Linked DNA regions of Rhodovastum atsumiense. The protein of the gene in region 1 binds, or shares a complex with, the protein of each later gene. Links are inferred from orthologs where the notes say so. Each region holds a gene or a part of one and is shown on either strand. Other genes may lie near its edges.

Evidence for each region.
Region 2: the proteins of dapF (region 1) and NBY65_RS03675 are in contact, whole or in part, in a solved structure (PDB 5YGU), measured with the Escherichia coli proteins. The link is inferred for Rhodovastum atsumiense from one-to-one orthologs.

What each region holds. Positions count from the first base shown.
Region 1 is NZ_OW485601.1:1,716,914-1,723,103, reverse strand. Bases 1-2,782 are described here. They hold dapF (diaminopimelate epimerase), read left to right. Parts: upstream 1-865; coding sequence 866-1,699; downstream 1,700-2,782. Other genes in these bases: mtaB (tRNA (N(6)-L-threonylcarbamoyladenosine(37)-C(2))-methylthiotransferase MtaB), read left to right, coding at 1,696-2,782; NBY65_RS07650 (cold-shock protein), read right to left, coding at 383-589; NBY65_RS07655 (hypothetical protein), read right to left, coding at 52-228; NBY65_RS07660 (hypothetical protein), read right to left, coding at 1-25. In the rest of the region: more of mtaB, read left to right, coding at 2,783-2,919; signal recognition particle-docking protein FtsY, read left to right, coding at 2,919-3,839; NBY65_RS07630 (hypothetical protein), read right to left, coding at 3,932-4,294; NBY65_RS07625 (NUDIX hydrolase), read right to left, coding at 4,291-4,842; NBY65_RS07620 (hypothetical protein), read right to left, coding at 5,033-5,230; NBY65_RS07615 (class I SAM-dependent rRNA methyltransferase), read right to left, coding at 5,275-6,190. UniProt on the Escherichia coli protein: Involved in the succinylase branch of the L-lysine biosynthesis and in the biosynthesis of the pentapeptide incorporated in the peptidoglycan moiety. Catalyzes the stereoinversion of LL-2,6-diaminopimelate (L,L-DAP) to meso-diaminopimelate (meso-DAP).
Region 2 is NZ_OW485601.1:852,491-858,890, forward strand. The notes cover bases 2,158-5,149. They hold NBY65_RS03675 (RNA pyrophosphohydrolase), read left to right. Parts: upstream 2,158-3,396; coding sequence 3,397-3,903; downstream 3,904-5,149. Other genes in these bases: NBY65_RS03670 (divergent polysaccharide deacetylase family protein), read left to right, coding at 2,285-3,400; NBY65_RS03680 (DUF4169 family protein), read right to left, coding at 3,918-4,106; NBY65_RS03685 (DUF3309 family protein), read left to right, coding at 4,271-4,423; NBY65_RS03690 (S-methyl-5'-thioadenosine phosphorylase), read right to left, coding at 4,578-5,149. In the rest of the region: NBY65_RS03660 (murein hydrolase activator EnvC family protein), read left to right, coding at 1-538; NBY65_RS03665 (S41 family peptidase), read left to right, coding at 661-2,040; more of NBY65_RS03690, read right to left, coding at 5,150-5,465; NBY65_RS03695 (cytochrome c1), read right to left, coding at 5,667-6,400. UniProt on the Escherichia coli protein: Master regulator of 5'-end-dependent mRNA decay.

The DNA.
Region 1 (6,190 bases):
TTTCGGAGCGCCGCTTGAGCGCCATGTCTCATCCTCGCGATGGCCCCCTGATCAGGAGGCCGGTTCAGTGTCCGATGGGGAAGGCGGCGAGGACGGGTCCGAGGTGGCCTGCATGGCTTTCCGACGCGCGCGCGCCTCTTCCTGCTCCCGCAGTTTCTCGTCCTTCTTCGCCTGCTTGAGTCGGTTGCGCTCGGCGCGTTGCTGGTTGTAGTTCGGCTTGAACGCCATATCGGCTCCCTGGCTGGTCTGTTTTGACTGCGGCCGACCAGAATGCCCGACGGGGTAGCTTGCTTCCGCCGGGGATGCCCTGACGGCACCGGCCCGATGGGGAAGCTCCGGTCCCGCGAAGGGGGCGGAGCTTCGTCAATCGGGCGGACAGGTGTCAGGCGGACCGGAGATTGACGGCCGACACCTTGCCCTGCTGGCCACGCTCCAGGTCGAAGGACAGCTTCTGCCCTTCATTCAGCCGGCCTAGACCGGAACGTTCGACGGCGGAGATGTGCACGAAGACATCCTTCGAGCCGTCCTCGGGCTGGATGAAGCCGAACCCCTTCTGGGCGTTGAACCACTTGACGGTGCCGACGGTCATATCGCGGCGTCCCCTGATCAACGGCGAGTCACGGAATGCGACCCGGATTACTTTCCGGCAGTGGGGGGAGCGCGAACAGGCACGTTGACGCGTGACCGGGAGACGCGAGCCCAAACGCGGAAAGTGCCGTCAGGGAGGGTATGAGTACATGCGGAAGGAAATGCAAGGCGCAGATAGTCACGGCACCGTAATGCCCTTGGCCGCAAGCCGGCTGCAGACCTGCCCCCGCCCGGCACGGCCTTTGTTCCCGTCGTGCCGCCCCATATAAAGCACGCCATGGATGTGCCCTTCCTCAAGATGCATGGCTGCGGGAACGATTTCGTCGTGCTCGACCTGCGTGCCGGCCTCGCGCTCACGCCCGCCCGCGCCGCTGCCATCGCCAACCGGCGCACCGGCGTGGGGTGCGACCAGGTGATCGGCATCGAGCCCGCCCCCGCGGGAAGCAGGGCCGCGGCCTTCATGCGCATCCGCAATCCCGACGGCAGCGAGGCCGGGGCCTGCGGCAACGCCACGCGCTGCGTCGCCTCCCTGCTCGCGGCCGAGACCGGCCGGACCGTGCTGGCCATCCAGACCATCAGCGGCACCCTGCCGGCCGAACTCCTGCCCGACGGGCGCGTCCGCGTGGACATGGGCCCCGCGCGGCTCGGCTGGCAGGAAGTGCCGCTCGCCGAAGCGGCGGACACGCTGCACCTCGACCTCACGACGGGTCCGGTGTCCGACCCGGCCGCCTGCTCCATGGGCAATCCACATGCGACGTTCTTCGTGGATGACCTCGGCACCCTGCCGATCACCACGATCGGGCCGGTGCTGGAACACGCCCCCCTGTTCCCCAACCGCGCCAATATCGGCTTCGCCCAGGTGCTCGCCCCTGACCGCATTCGCCTGCGGGTGTGGGAGCGCGGCGCCGGCCTCACCCTGGCTTGCGGTTCCGGCGCCTGCGCCACGCTGGTGAACGCCGCCCGCCGTGGCCTGACCGGGCGCCGCGCCACGGTGGTGGTGGATGGCGGCGAGCTCGGCATCGAATGGCGGGATGATGGCCATGTGCTGATGACCGGGCCGGTGGCCACCGCCTTCCGCGGCAGCCTCGCCTGGGAGGCGCTGCCGCCGTGAGCGTCGACATCCTGACCTTCGGCTGCCGCCTGAACACCTACGAGAGCGAGGTCATCCGCGGCCACGCCGCCGGGCTCGACGACACCATCGTGGTGAATACCTGCGCGGTCACCGCCGAGGCCGAGCGCCAGGCGCGGCAGGCGATCCGCCGTGCCCATCGCGAGCGCCCGGGGGCGCGCATCGTCGTCACCGGCTGCGGCGTGCAGATCGATCCGGCGAAATGGGCGTCGCTGCCCGGCGTCAGCCGTGTCCTCGGCAACGAGGACAAGCTCCGGCCCGAATCCTGGGCCCCCGATGCCGTTTCCGTCGTCTCCGACATCGCCGCCGCGCGCGAGACCGCGCCGCAACTGGTCACCGAGTTCGCCGGGCGCAGCCGCGCCTTCGTGCAGGTGCAGCAGGGCTGTGATCATCGCTGCACCTTCTGCGTGATCCCGCAGGGGCGCGGCCCGAACCGGTCGGTCCCGCTCGGCGCCATCGTCGGTCAGGTGCGCACGTTGATGGCCGGCGGCTACCGCGAGGTGGTGCTGACCGGGGTCGATATCGCCAGCTATGGCAGCGACCTGCCGGGACGGCCCACGCTCGGGCAGGCGATCCGCCGGCTGCTCGCGCAGGTGCCTGAACTGCCACGGCTGCGGCTGTCCTCCATCGATCCGGCCGCGATCGACGATGATCTGTGGCGCCTGCTCGCCGAGGAGCCGCGGCTGATGCCGCATCTGCACCTGTCGCTGCAGGCCGGCACCGACCTGATCCTCAAGCGCATGCGCCGCCGTCATCTGCGGGCGGATGCCCTGGCGGTGATCGCCCGCGCCCGCGCGCTGCGCCCCGGCATCGCCATCGGCGCCGACCTGATCGCCGGCTTTCCCACCGAAACCGACGCGTTGTTCGAGGACACCCTGGCGCTGGTGCGGGAAGCCGAGATCCCCTTCCTGCACGTCTTCCCCTACAGCGAGCGCCCCGGCACCCCGGCCGCGCGCATGCCGCCGGTGCCGGTGCCGGTGCGCCGCGAGCGCGCCGCCCGGCTGCGCGAGGCCGGGCTGGAGGCCGCGCGTCGTTTCTTCGCCGCCCTGGTCGGCCACGAGGCAAGCGTGCTGGCGGAAACCGGCGAGGCCGGGCATACGGAGCACTTCGCGCCCATCCGGGTGCACGCCGCCCCTGGCGAGATCCTGCGTGCCCGGGTGGTGGCGGCCAACGACGACGGACTTCTGGCGGAGCCGGCCTGATGGCACTCGGATTCTTCTCGCGGCTGAAGGAAGGTCTCTCCCGCAGCACCCAGAAGCTGACCCAGAACCTGGGCTCGGTGCTGACGCGGAAGAAGCTGGACGAGGAAGCGCTGCAGGAGCTGGAGGACGCGCTGGTCGCGGCCGATTTCGGCACCGAGGTCGCCGCCCGCGTAATCGCCAATTTCCGCCGCAGCCGTTTCGGCCGCGAGGTGACGGACGAGGAAGTCCGCACCGCGCTGGCCGAGGAGATCGCCGAGATCCTTCGCCCGGTGGCGCAGCCTTTCGAGCCCGATCCGAAGCTGAAGCCGCACGTGGTGCTGGTGGTCGGGGTGAACGGCACCGGCAAGACCACCACCATCGGCAAGCTGGCGCAGAGCTATGCCGAGCAGGGCAAGCGGGCGATCCTGGTTGCCGGCGACACCTTCCGCGCCGCCGCGGTCGAGCAGTTGCAGGTCTGGGGCGAGCGCACCGGGGCGCCGGTGATCAAGGGGCCGCCCAATGCCGATGCCGCGGGCCTTGCCTTCGATGCGCTCACCCGCGCCCGGACCGAGGGCGCCGACGTGCTGCTGGTCGATACCGCCGGCCGGCTGCACAACAAGTCGGCGCTGATGGAGGAGCTGCGCAAGATCATCCGCGTCATGCGCAAGCAGGACGAGGCGGTGCCGCATTCGGTGCTGCTGGTGCTGGATGCCACCACCGGGCAGAACGCGCTGCAGCAGGTGAATGTTTTCAAAGAGATGGTGGACGTCACCGGCCTGATCGTGACCAAGCTGGACGGCAGTGCGCGGGGCGGGATCGTGGTGGCGCTGGCGCAGGAGTTCGGGCTGCCGGTGCATGCCGTGGGCGTCGGTGAGAAGGCAACCGATCTCAGGCCCTTCGACCCGATGGATTACGCCCGCGGGTTGGTCGGCATCGCCTGATCGGGTTCCAAGGGCCGATGGCCCTTGGTGGAGGTCCAGGAGGCGAAGCCTCCTGGTGGGGCTCGGGGCAACGCCCCGAAAATCCTTGTCCCCTACTGCAGCGGAACCTTCAGGTTGATCCCCGGGCTGGGCCGGAAGCCGCGTGTCTCGTTCGGGTCGTATTCCGCCGCCGAGCCCGGCAGGTAGCCTTCGCCCTTGCGGCGGTCGCGATGGTTGAACAGGCTCGGGCTCAGTTCCGTGCGGGGCCGGTCGGTCAGTTTGTCCAACGGTGTCCGGTCGAAGTCGATATTGGGCACCGGTGCCGGCGTGTAGTCCTTCAGGGTCTGCAGCGGCTGGACCTGTTGCAGCGGCTGGGCCGGTTGCGACAGTGAGGGACCGCTTTGCGGATCCGCCCCGGCCGACAGGGGCAGTGCCAGGGCCAGCAGCGTGACCGGCAGCAACCCGCCCGGTTTCACAGCGCCGCCTCCGCCGGCAGGTGCACGGTGCCGCGCGGATCCTCCGGAGGGTTGCCGGCCGGCGCCCCAAGCGGTCCGGTCCCCACGGCCCGCCAGGCATCGAGCGCCCAGCGCACGGAGGGAAATGCGATCGAATCCCATGGGATATCCTCCCATTCGAACAGCCGGACTTCCTCGGTCTCCGGTCCGGCTGCGAAGCTGGGCGGGCCGTCGAAGCGGGAACGGTAGATCAATTGCACCTGGCCGATGCGGCTGATGCTGTAGACGGCCAGCAGCCCTTCCAGGACCAGTCGGACCTGGGCTTCCTCCCAGGCCTCGCGGCGGGCGCCTTCCTCGGGCGTCTCCCCCATCTCCATGAAGCCGGCGGGCAGGGTCCAGAAGCCGCGGCGAGGTTCGATGGCGCGCCGGCACAGCAGCACGCGGCCCCGCTCGGCGACCACCGCGCCGACCACGATCTTCGGGTTCTCATAGTCCACGAACCCGCAGGTCGAGCACACGAGCCGCTCGTGGGTATCTCCGGCGGGGATCTGGCGCACGAATTCTGGCATCGTTCTAGCATTGCGCGCTTGCCCACAGCCGTTCAATGGTCGTGCTAAGCATGGCCGTGCGCACGCGCCCCGCCATGGCCGCTTCCTGCCGCCATGTGTTCCCGGAGCCACAATGTTGCGGCGCAATATTGCTCCGGAAGGTTTGGAAAGCGCGTGACGATTATCTCGCCGCGCGGGAAGCGGTCGTTGGTCAGACCGACAGGTTCAACAGGGACCCGCGCGGCAGCTTCTTCCCGGGGGCGGGTTCCCCGCCGGGGACGGCGAGCGGGTTCTGCGCCGGTGCCCCCGTTTCGCTCTCGGCCTCGGCCTGGGGGCGTCGCCTGCCCGTGGCTGCCTGCGTCCGGGGGGCGGCGGTGGACAAGGCGGGCAGGCTGACGGGGGAGATCATGCCGCCAGCCTGCGCCCTGGAAATGAGCAGGCGATGAAGAAGTTTCAGTCCAACTGGAACAACTGGCCTTTCAGATAGGCGCTCTCGGGCAGTTGCGGATGCACCGGATGGTCGGCTCCGGCGCCGCAGGTGGCCAGGATGCGGCCACCGCGGCGGGCGCGGTACAGGCCCTCGGCGATGGCGGCGGCAAAAGCCTCCAGCGGCGCGTGGTGGCTGCAGGAGGCGACGAACAGGAACCCGCCCGGCGACACCAGCGGCGCCGCGACCCGCGCCATCCGGCCATAGGCGCGCAGGCCCGCCGCCTGGTCCTTCTTCGACTTGGCGAAGGCCGGCGGATCGCACACCACGATGTCGTAGCGCTCGCCGGCCTGCGCGGCCTCGGCCATCACCTCGAAGGCGTCACCCCGGCGCACACTCACCCGCCCGGCGACACCGTTCAGCGCCGCCGCCGCTTGCGCGCGCTCGAGCGCCGGGGCGCTGGCATCGACCAGCACGACTTCCTTCGCGCCCGCAGCCGCGCAGCGCAGGCCGAAGGCGCCGACATGGCAGAACACGTCGAGCACCCGCGCGCCCTCGGCCAGGGCCGCCACCCGGTCGCGATTGGGCCGCTGGTCGAAGAACCAGCCGGTCTTCTGGCCAGAGAGCGGATCGACCGGAAAGCGCACCCCGCCTTCCTCGACCATGGCCGTCGCATCGCTGCCATGCAGCAGTGTCACCTCGGCGGGCAGGCCCTCATGGGCGCGCACCGGCGCATCGTTGCGCGCGACCACGGCCCGCAACGGCAACGACCCGGTCAGGGTCGCCACGATCGCGGGCGTCAGCCGGTCCATGCCGGCGGTGTTGGCCTGCAGCACGACGACGTCGCCATAGCGGTCGATCACCAGGCCGGGCAGCCCGTCGGCCTCGGCGTGCACCAGGCGGTGGAACGGTCCATCGGTGATGCGGGCCCGCAGCGCGATC
Region 2 (6,400 bases), 870 kb from region 1 along the record:
CATCGAGGCGGAACGCCGCGCCGCCGAGGCACGCGCCCGGGCCGAGGCGGCGGCAGCCCTGCGGGCCAGGCGCGAGGCCGAGGCAGAGGCGGCGAAGCGCCGGCAGGAAGCCCTCGCCCGCCCGGCGGGACGCGGGCTTTCAGCCGCGAATTCCCGCCTGACCGTACCGGTGACGGGCCAGCTTGTCCGCGGCTTCGGTGACGCGTCCGATGGCGGGCCCAGCAGCGGCATGACCTGGACACCCGTTCCCGGCGCCCGCGTCGTCGCCCCCTGCGGCGGCCGGGTCGCCTTCGCCGATCGCTTCCGCAGCTACGGGCTGTTGCTGATCCTGGACTGCGGCGGCGGCTGGCACGCGGTGCTCGGCGGGCTGGAACGGCTGGACGCGCAGGTGGGCGAAAATGTGCAGCAGGGCGAACCGGTCGGCGCGATGCTGCCGGAGTCACAGCAAGCTGGCAGCGGACGCGGGACGCTCTATATGGAACTGCGCCGCTCCGGCAGGCCCGTCGATCCCGCGCCCTACCTGCGCGCCCGGGGGTGATCGGCCAGGGCGTCGCCGTTATGCCTTCCCCGCGGGCGGGATCTGAGGGAAACTCTGGTTTTCGGGTGACATCCCGTCGAAAGTGACCACGTTTGCGCGCATACGCGCATGAGGACGCATCCATGAAGCTTCGCACGGGCCTGCTGCTGGGAGCCGCCTTCAGCGCCGGTGTGGCGATCGGCCCAATCACGCGCCATGTCGCGCCGAACCTGCAATTCCTTCCCTATGCCCTCGCGCAGGATTCCGGGCGGGCCGAAACCTATCGCCTGCTGACCCTGTTCGGCGACGTGTTCGAACGCGTACGCGCCGAATATGTCGAGCCGGTCGGCGATCGCGACCTCGTCGAGAACGCCATCAATGGCATGCTGACCGGGCTGGACCCGCACAGCAACTACATGAACGCGAAGTCCTTCCGCGACATGCAGGTGCAGACGCGCGGCGAGTTCGGCGGACTCGGCATCGAGGTGACGCAGGACAACGGCTTCATCAAGGTGATCAGCCCGATCGACGACACCCCGGCCAGCAAGGCCGGCATCAAGGCGGGCGACCTGATCCTGGCGCTGGACGGCCAGACCGTGCAGGGCCTGTCGCTGAACGAGGCGGTCGACAAGATGCGCGGCCCGCCGAACTCGAAGATCAAGCTGACCATCCGCCGCGAAGGCAACGACGCGCCGCTCGAGGTGGGGCTGACCCGCGAGGTCATCCACATCCAGGTGGTGAAGTCGCGGCTGGAGCAGGGCGACATCGCCTATCTGCGCGTGACCAGCTTCAACGAACAGACCGATGCCGGACTGCGCAAGGCGATCGCGACGCTGAAGGCACAGGCCGGCGACAAGCTGCGCGGCATCGTGCTGGACCTGCGCAACAACCCGGGCGGCCTGCTCGACCAGGCGGTGGCGGTGTCCGACGACTTCATCGAACAGGGCGAGATCGTCTCCACCCGCGCCCGCCACGCCGAGGACAGCCAGCGCTGGAACGCCAAGGGCGGCGACATCAGCGGCGGCCTGCCCATGGTGGTGCTGATCAATGGCGGCTCGGCCTCGGCCAGCGAGATCGTGGCCGGCGCGCTGCAGGATCACCGGCGAGCGATCGTTCTGGGCACCCGCAGCTTCGGCAAGGGATCGGTGCAGACCGTCATCCCGCTGCCCGGCAACGGCGCGATGCGCCTGACCACGGCCCGCTACTACACGCCCTCGGGGCGCTCCATCCAGGGCCTGGGCATCACCCCCGACGTGGAAGTGGCGGCCACCCGCGAGGAGAAGCCGCATTTCCTGCCCGATCGCGAGGCCGACCTGAACCGGGCCCTGCGCAACTCGGGCGGCACGCCGCAGCAGGCCGCGCCGCCGCGCAACGACCTGCCGCCGATCGTGCGCGACCTTCCCAAGCTGCCGCCGGAAGGCTTCCCGACCTTCGACGCGACCAAGCCGGAGACCGACTTCCAGTTGCAGCAGGGCCTGACGCTGCTGCGCGCCATGCCGACCAGCAAGCGCGCCTCTCGTTAATCCGGCCCCTGCCCCCCGATCCCTGCCCCCATGGGGGGCCGCGAGTCGGCACAAGGCGCCGCCCGATCAAACAGCCGGGGCATTTTCCGTCAGCCACAGCGAACGGAAAATGCCCCGGCGGTGCGATGGGAACCGACCCGTTCGTTGCCATAATGCCACAAATCGCCTGGACTACCCCCGGACAGGGCGGGTCGGGTAATCTCGGCGTTGCCGGAACGGTCTGGCGGCGATGGGAGCGCATGTGGTGAATCGTGGCAATGCAAGCGGAAGCGACCAGCGCCCATGGGCCTGGATCATCCTCGGCTGGTTCTGGGTGGTGATCCTGGCATGCCTGATCGGCGGCGGGATCGCCCTGCAGGTGCTGGGGCCACCGACGCCGACCGCGCCCCGGATGCCGCTGGCCGGCCCTGATCGGCCGAGGCCGTCGCAGGCGGGTGCCCCGGGACCGTCCTCTCCCGCGACATCTCCGGCTCCCCCGGTGTCCGCGGCTGCCATCGCCATCCCATCCCAGCCCGCCACGGGCCGGGGCGGCCTGGCACCGGCGGATATGGCGCTGCTGGAGCCCGGCCCAGAAGACGGCATCCTGCCGCGCATCGGCCCCGATGGGCGGATGCCGATGCAGGTCTATGCCGCGCCCTTCGACCCCACCGATCCACGCCCGCGTGTCGCCGTGCTGCTCGGCGGCATCGGCATGGCCGAGATGGACAGCGAGGAGGCGATCCGCGCCACGCCCCCCGCCATCTCGCTCGCCATCTCCCCCTACGCGGCCCGGCCGGCCCGCCTGCAGGAAATGGCGCGGGCCGCCGGACACGAGACACTGATCTCGATCCCGATGGAACCCGCCGGCTATCCGCTGGACGACCCGGGCAACCGGGCGCTGCTGACCGGGCTGCCGGCCGCACAGAATCAGGAACGCCTGCTCTGGGCGCTGTCGCGCATCGCCGGCTATGTCGGCGCCACCGGCAGCAACAACGGCCTGCGCGGCGAACGCTTCGCGGCAAGCGGACAGATGCCCCAGGTGCTGAACGAGCTTGCCAGGCGGGGTGTGCTGTACATCGATGCCCGGCCCACCGCCGCCCGGACGACGGCAGCGCCACAGGATCGGCGCCCCGGCCTGCGTGCGGTGGACGTGACCATCGACGACCCGCCGGTGCGCGCGGAGATCGAGGCGAAGCTGTCGCGCCTCGAACAGATTTCCCGTGACCGCGGCGCGGCGATTGGCCTCGCCAGCCTGCCGGGACCCGTCACCGTCGAACGCCTGGCAGCCTGGGCGGCGAAACTGCCGGGCCGCGGCGTGGTGCTGGTGCCGGTCAGCGCGCTGGTATCCCCCCTTCCCCTCCCCACCGAGACCCGTCGATGAGCCAGTCCCTGCGTGACCGTCTTCCCTACCGCCCCAATGTCGGGGCAGTCCTGTTCAATCCCCAGGGCCGCATCTTCGTCGCCCGTCGCGCCGACCTGCCGAACGCCGAGGGCGCCCCGGGGGGCTGGCAGTTGCCGCAGGGCGGCATCGACGAAGCGGAGGATCCGGCCACCGCGGTGCTGCGCGAGCTCGCCGAGGAAATCGGCACCGACCGCGCCGAAATCATGGGCGAACACCCGGACTGGCTGACCTACGACCTGCCGGATGAATTGCTGGGCGTGGCCCTGGGCGGGCGCTACCGCGGGCAGAAGCAACGCTGGTACGCGCTGCGCTTCCTCGGCACGGACGCGGATGTGCGGCTGGACGCCGACCCGCATCCCGAATTCGACGCCTGGCGCTGGGCCGACCTGGCCGAACTTCCCGCGCTGGCAGTGGCGTTCAAGCGACCGATCTACGAAATCCTGGCGGTGTCCTTCGCCCGCTTCGCGCGCCCGCAGCCCTGACGTTCCGGCGAGGGTCAGGCCTCGCCGTCGCGTTCGATCCGTGCGCCATCCTGGGCGCGCTGCAACCGCTCGGCGTCCCGCCGGTCCGCCTGCTTCTGCGCGCCGGTGCGGCCATGGCGAATCCGGTTTTCCGCGGCTTCCGCCTGCTGCTGCGCGCGTGCAAGCCGCTTCTTCACCTGCCGGAGATTAACGATCTCACCCATGCCGCCATCCTGACGGGACGGGATGGCCGGATGCAAGGGGGCACAGGGATGCAGGCAATCCCGCGAATGTGCCCGGAGGGTTTTCGTGCCAGGCGTGACTGACTGAAACGGTCCACCGATCCGAACGTTTTCGCCCGCAGGTTCACGAGCGAAAAGGTTACGCAATGGGCACAATACTGCTGGTTATCCTGATCATCCTGCTACTGGGCGCCCTCCCAACCTGGCCTTACAGCTCGGCATGGGGGTATTACCCGTCAGGCGGCCTGGGATTACTGCTGTTGATCGTCGTGGTGCTGTTGGTGCTGAGGCGAATTTAGCGGCGGGGCGTTGCCCCGCGCCCCACCAGGGCTTCGCCCTGGACCGACCAAGGGCTGCGCCCTTGGAACCCATTCTGTGCCGCGCAGCGAGACTGGGGTGCAGGGGCCTTATGGCCCCTGCCGGGTCCAGGGCAGCGCCCTGGCCTTGCTTGCTTTACTTCCCCAGTACCCGTCCCGCCACCGCGTCCAGTTTCGCCACCAGGGCGGGATCGCGCTTCGCCGGTGCGGTGATGATGGCGTGGTCCAGTGCATGGTCGCAGCCCGCGGAGCAGGCCCCCCGCGGCTTGCCGAGTTCCGGCACCACGTGCCGCACCAGGGTGCGGGCATTGTCGGCGTTCTGCAGCAGCACCTTGACGATCATGTCCACCGTGACGTGATCGTGGTCGGGGTGCCAGCAATCGTAATCCGTCACCATGGCGACGGTCGCGTAGCAGAGCTCCGCCTCGCGGGCGAGCTTGGCCTCCGGCATGTTGGTCATGCCGATCACGCTGCACCCCCAGGAGCGGTACAGCTCGCTTTCCGCGACGGTAGAGAATTGCGGCCCTTCCATCACCAGGTAGGTGCCGCCGCGGGTCACGGACAGGCCGATGTCGCGGCAGGCGCCTTCCAGCGCGTCGCCCAGGCGCGCGCAGACCGGATGGCCCATCGAGACATGCGCCACCACGCCCTCGCCGAAGAAGCTTTTCTCGCGGGCGAAGCTGCGGTCGATGAACTGGTCGACGATGACGAAATGCCCCGGCGGCAGTTCTTCCTTCAGGCTGCCCACCGCGGAGAGGGAGATCACGTCGGTGCAGCCGAGGCGCTTGAGCGCGTCGATATTGGCGCGATAGTTCAGGTGGGTGGGCGAGAGCGGATGGCCGCGCCCGTGCCGCGGCAGGAACACGCAGCGCACGCCGCCGAGCCGGCCTTCCAGCAATTCGTCGGAGGGATCGCCCCACGGCGTCGTCACCCGGCGCCAGGTCTTGTCCTCCAGCCCGTCCACGTCATAGAGCCCGGAGCCGCCGATGATGCCGATCACCGGTTGGTTGGTCTGCTCGGACATCGCTGTCCTCTCCTCGTCAAACGTCAGGATCCCGAAACGCGACCGCCGCGCCCCCGGGCGGGGACGCGGCGGCCGGTCAGTCGCGCGGGCGGCGGTGGCTCATACTGGCCGGCCAAAGTTCGGCCAGTATGTCTTTGTTTTCGCGCGCGGCCGCCCCACCATCCCCGCGCGCATACCGGTCAGCCCTTCGGGCTGCCGGTATCAGTGCACGCCGGCCCAGAGCTTCCGCTTCACCGAGTAGCTGAGGCCGGTGAGCAGCAGCAGGAACAGCACCACCTTCACGCCCATCCGGTGCCGTTCCTCGAGCTCGGGATTGGCGATGAAGGCGAGGAAGGTGACCACGTCCCGGGCTTGCTGATCGAGCGTCGGCTTGGTGCCGTCCGTGTACTCGACGGTGTCGTCGCGCAGGGGCTGCGGCATGCCGATCTGGTTGCCGGGGAAGAAGTGGTTGTAGTTCATCCCGTCCATCAGCTTGAAGCCGGCGGGCGGGTCGGCGTAGCCGGTGAGCACGCCATAGACGTAGTTCGCCCCGCCCTCGCGCGCCTTGACGATGACCGACAGGTCGGGCGGCAGGGCGCCGTTGTTGGCGGCGCGGGCGGCGAGGTCGTTGGGGAACGGCGAGCGGAAGTGATCCGACGGCAGCGCCGGACGCTCGCCCACCGACCCGTCGTCCTTGAGGGTCGGCACGGTCTTGTTGGCCGCGATCATCTTGACCTGCTCGTCGGTCAGGCCGATGCCGGTCAGGTTGCGGTAGTATGCTTGCTTCAGCGAATGACAGGCCGAGCAGACATTGTTGTAGACCTGGAAGCCGCGCTGGGCCGAGGCACGGTCGAACGAGCCGAACAGGCCGCCGAAGCTCCAGTTGACGTTCGGCAGTTCCGCCCCGCCCTCAGAAGCACGCGCGGGGGTCATGGCGAGCGGGGCGGCGAGCAGGG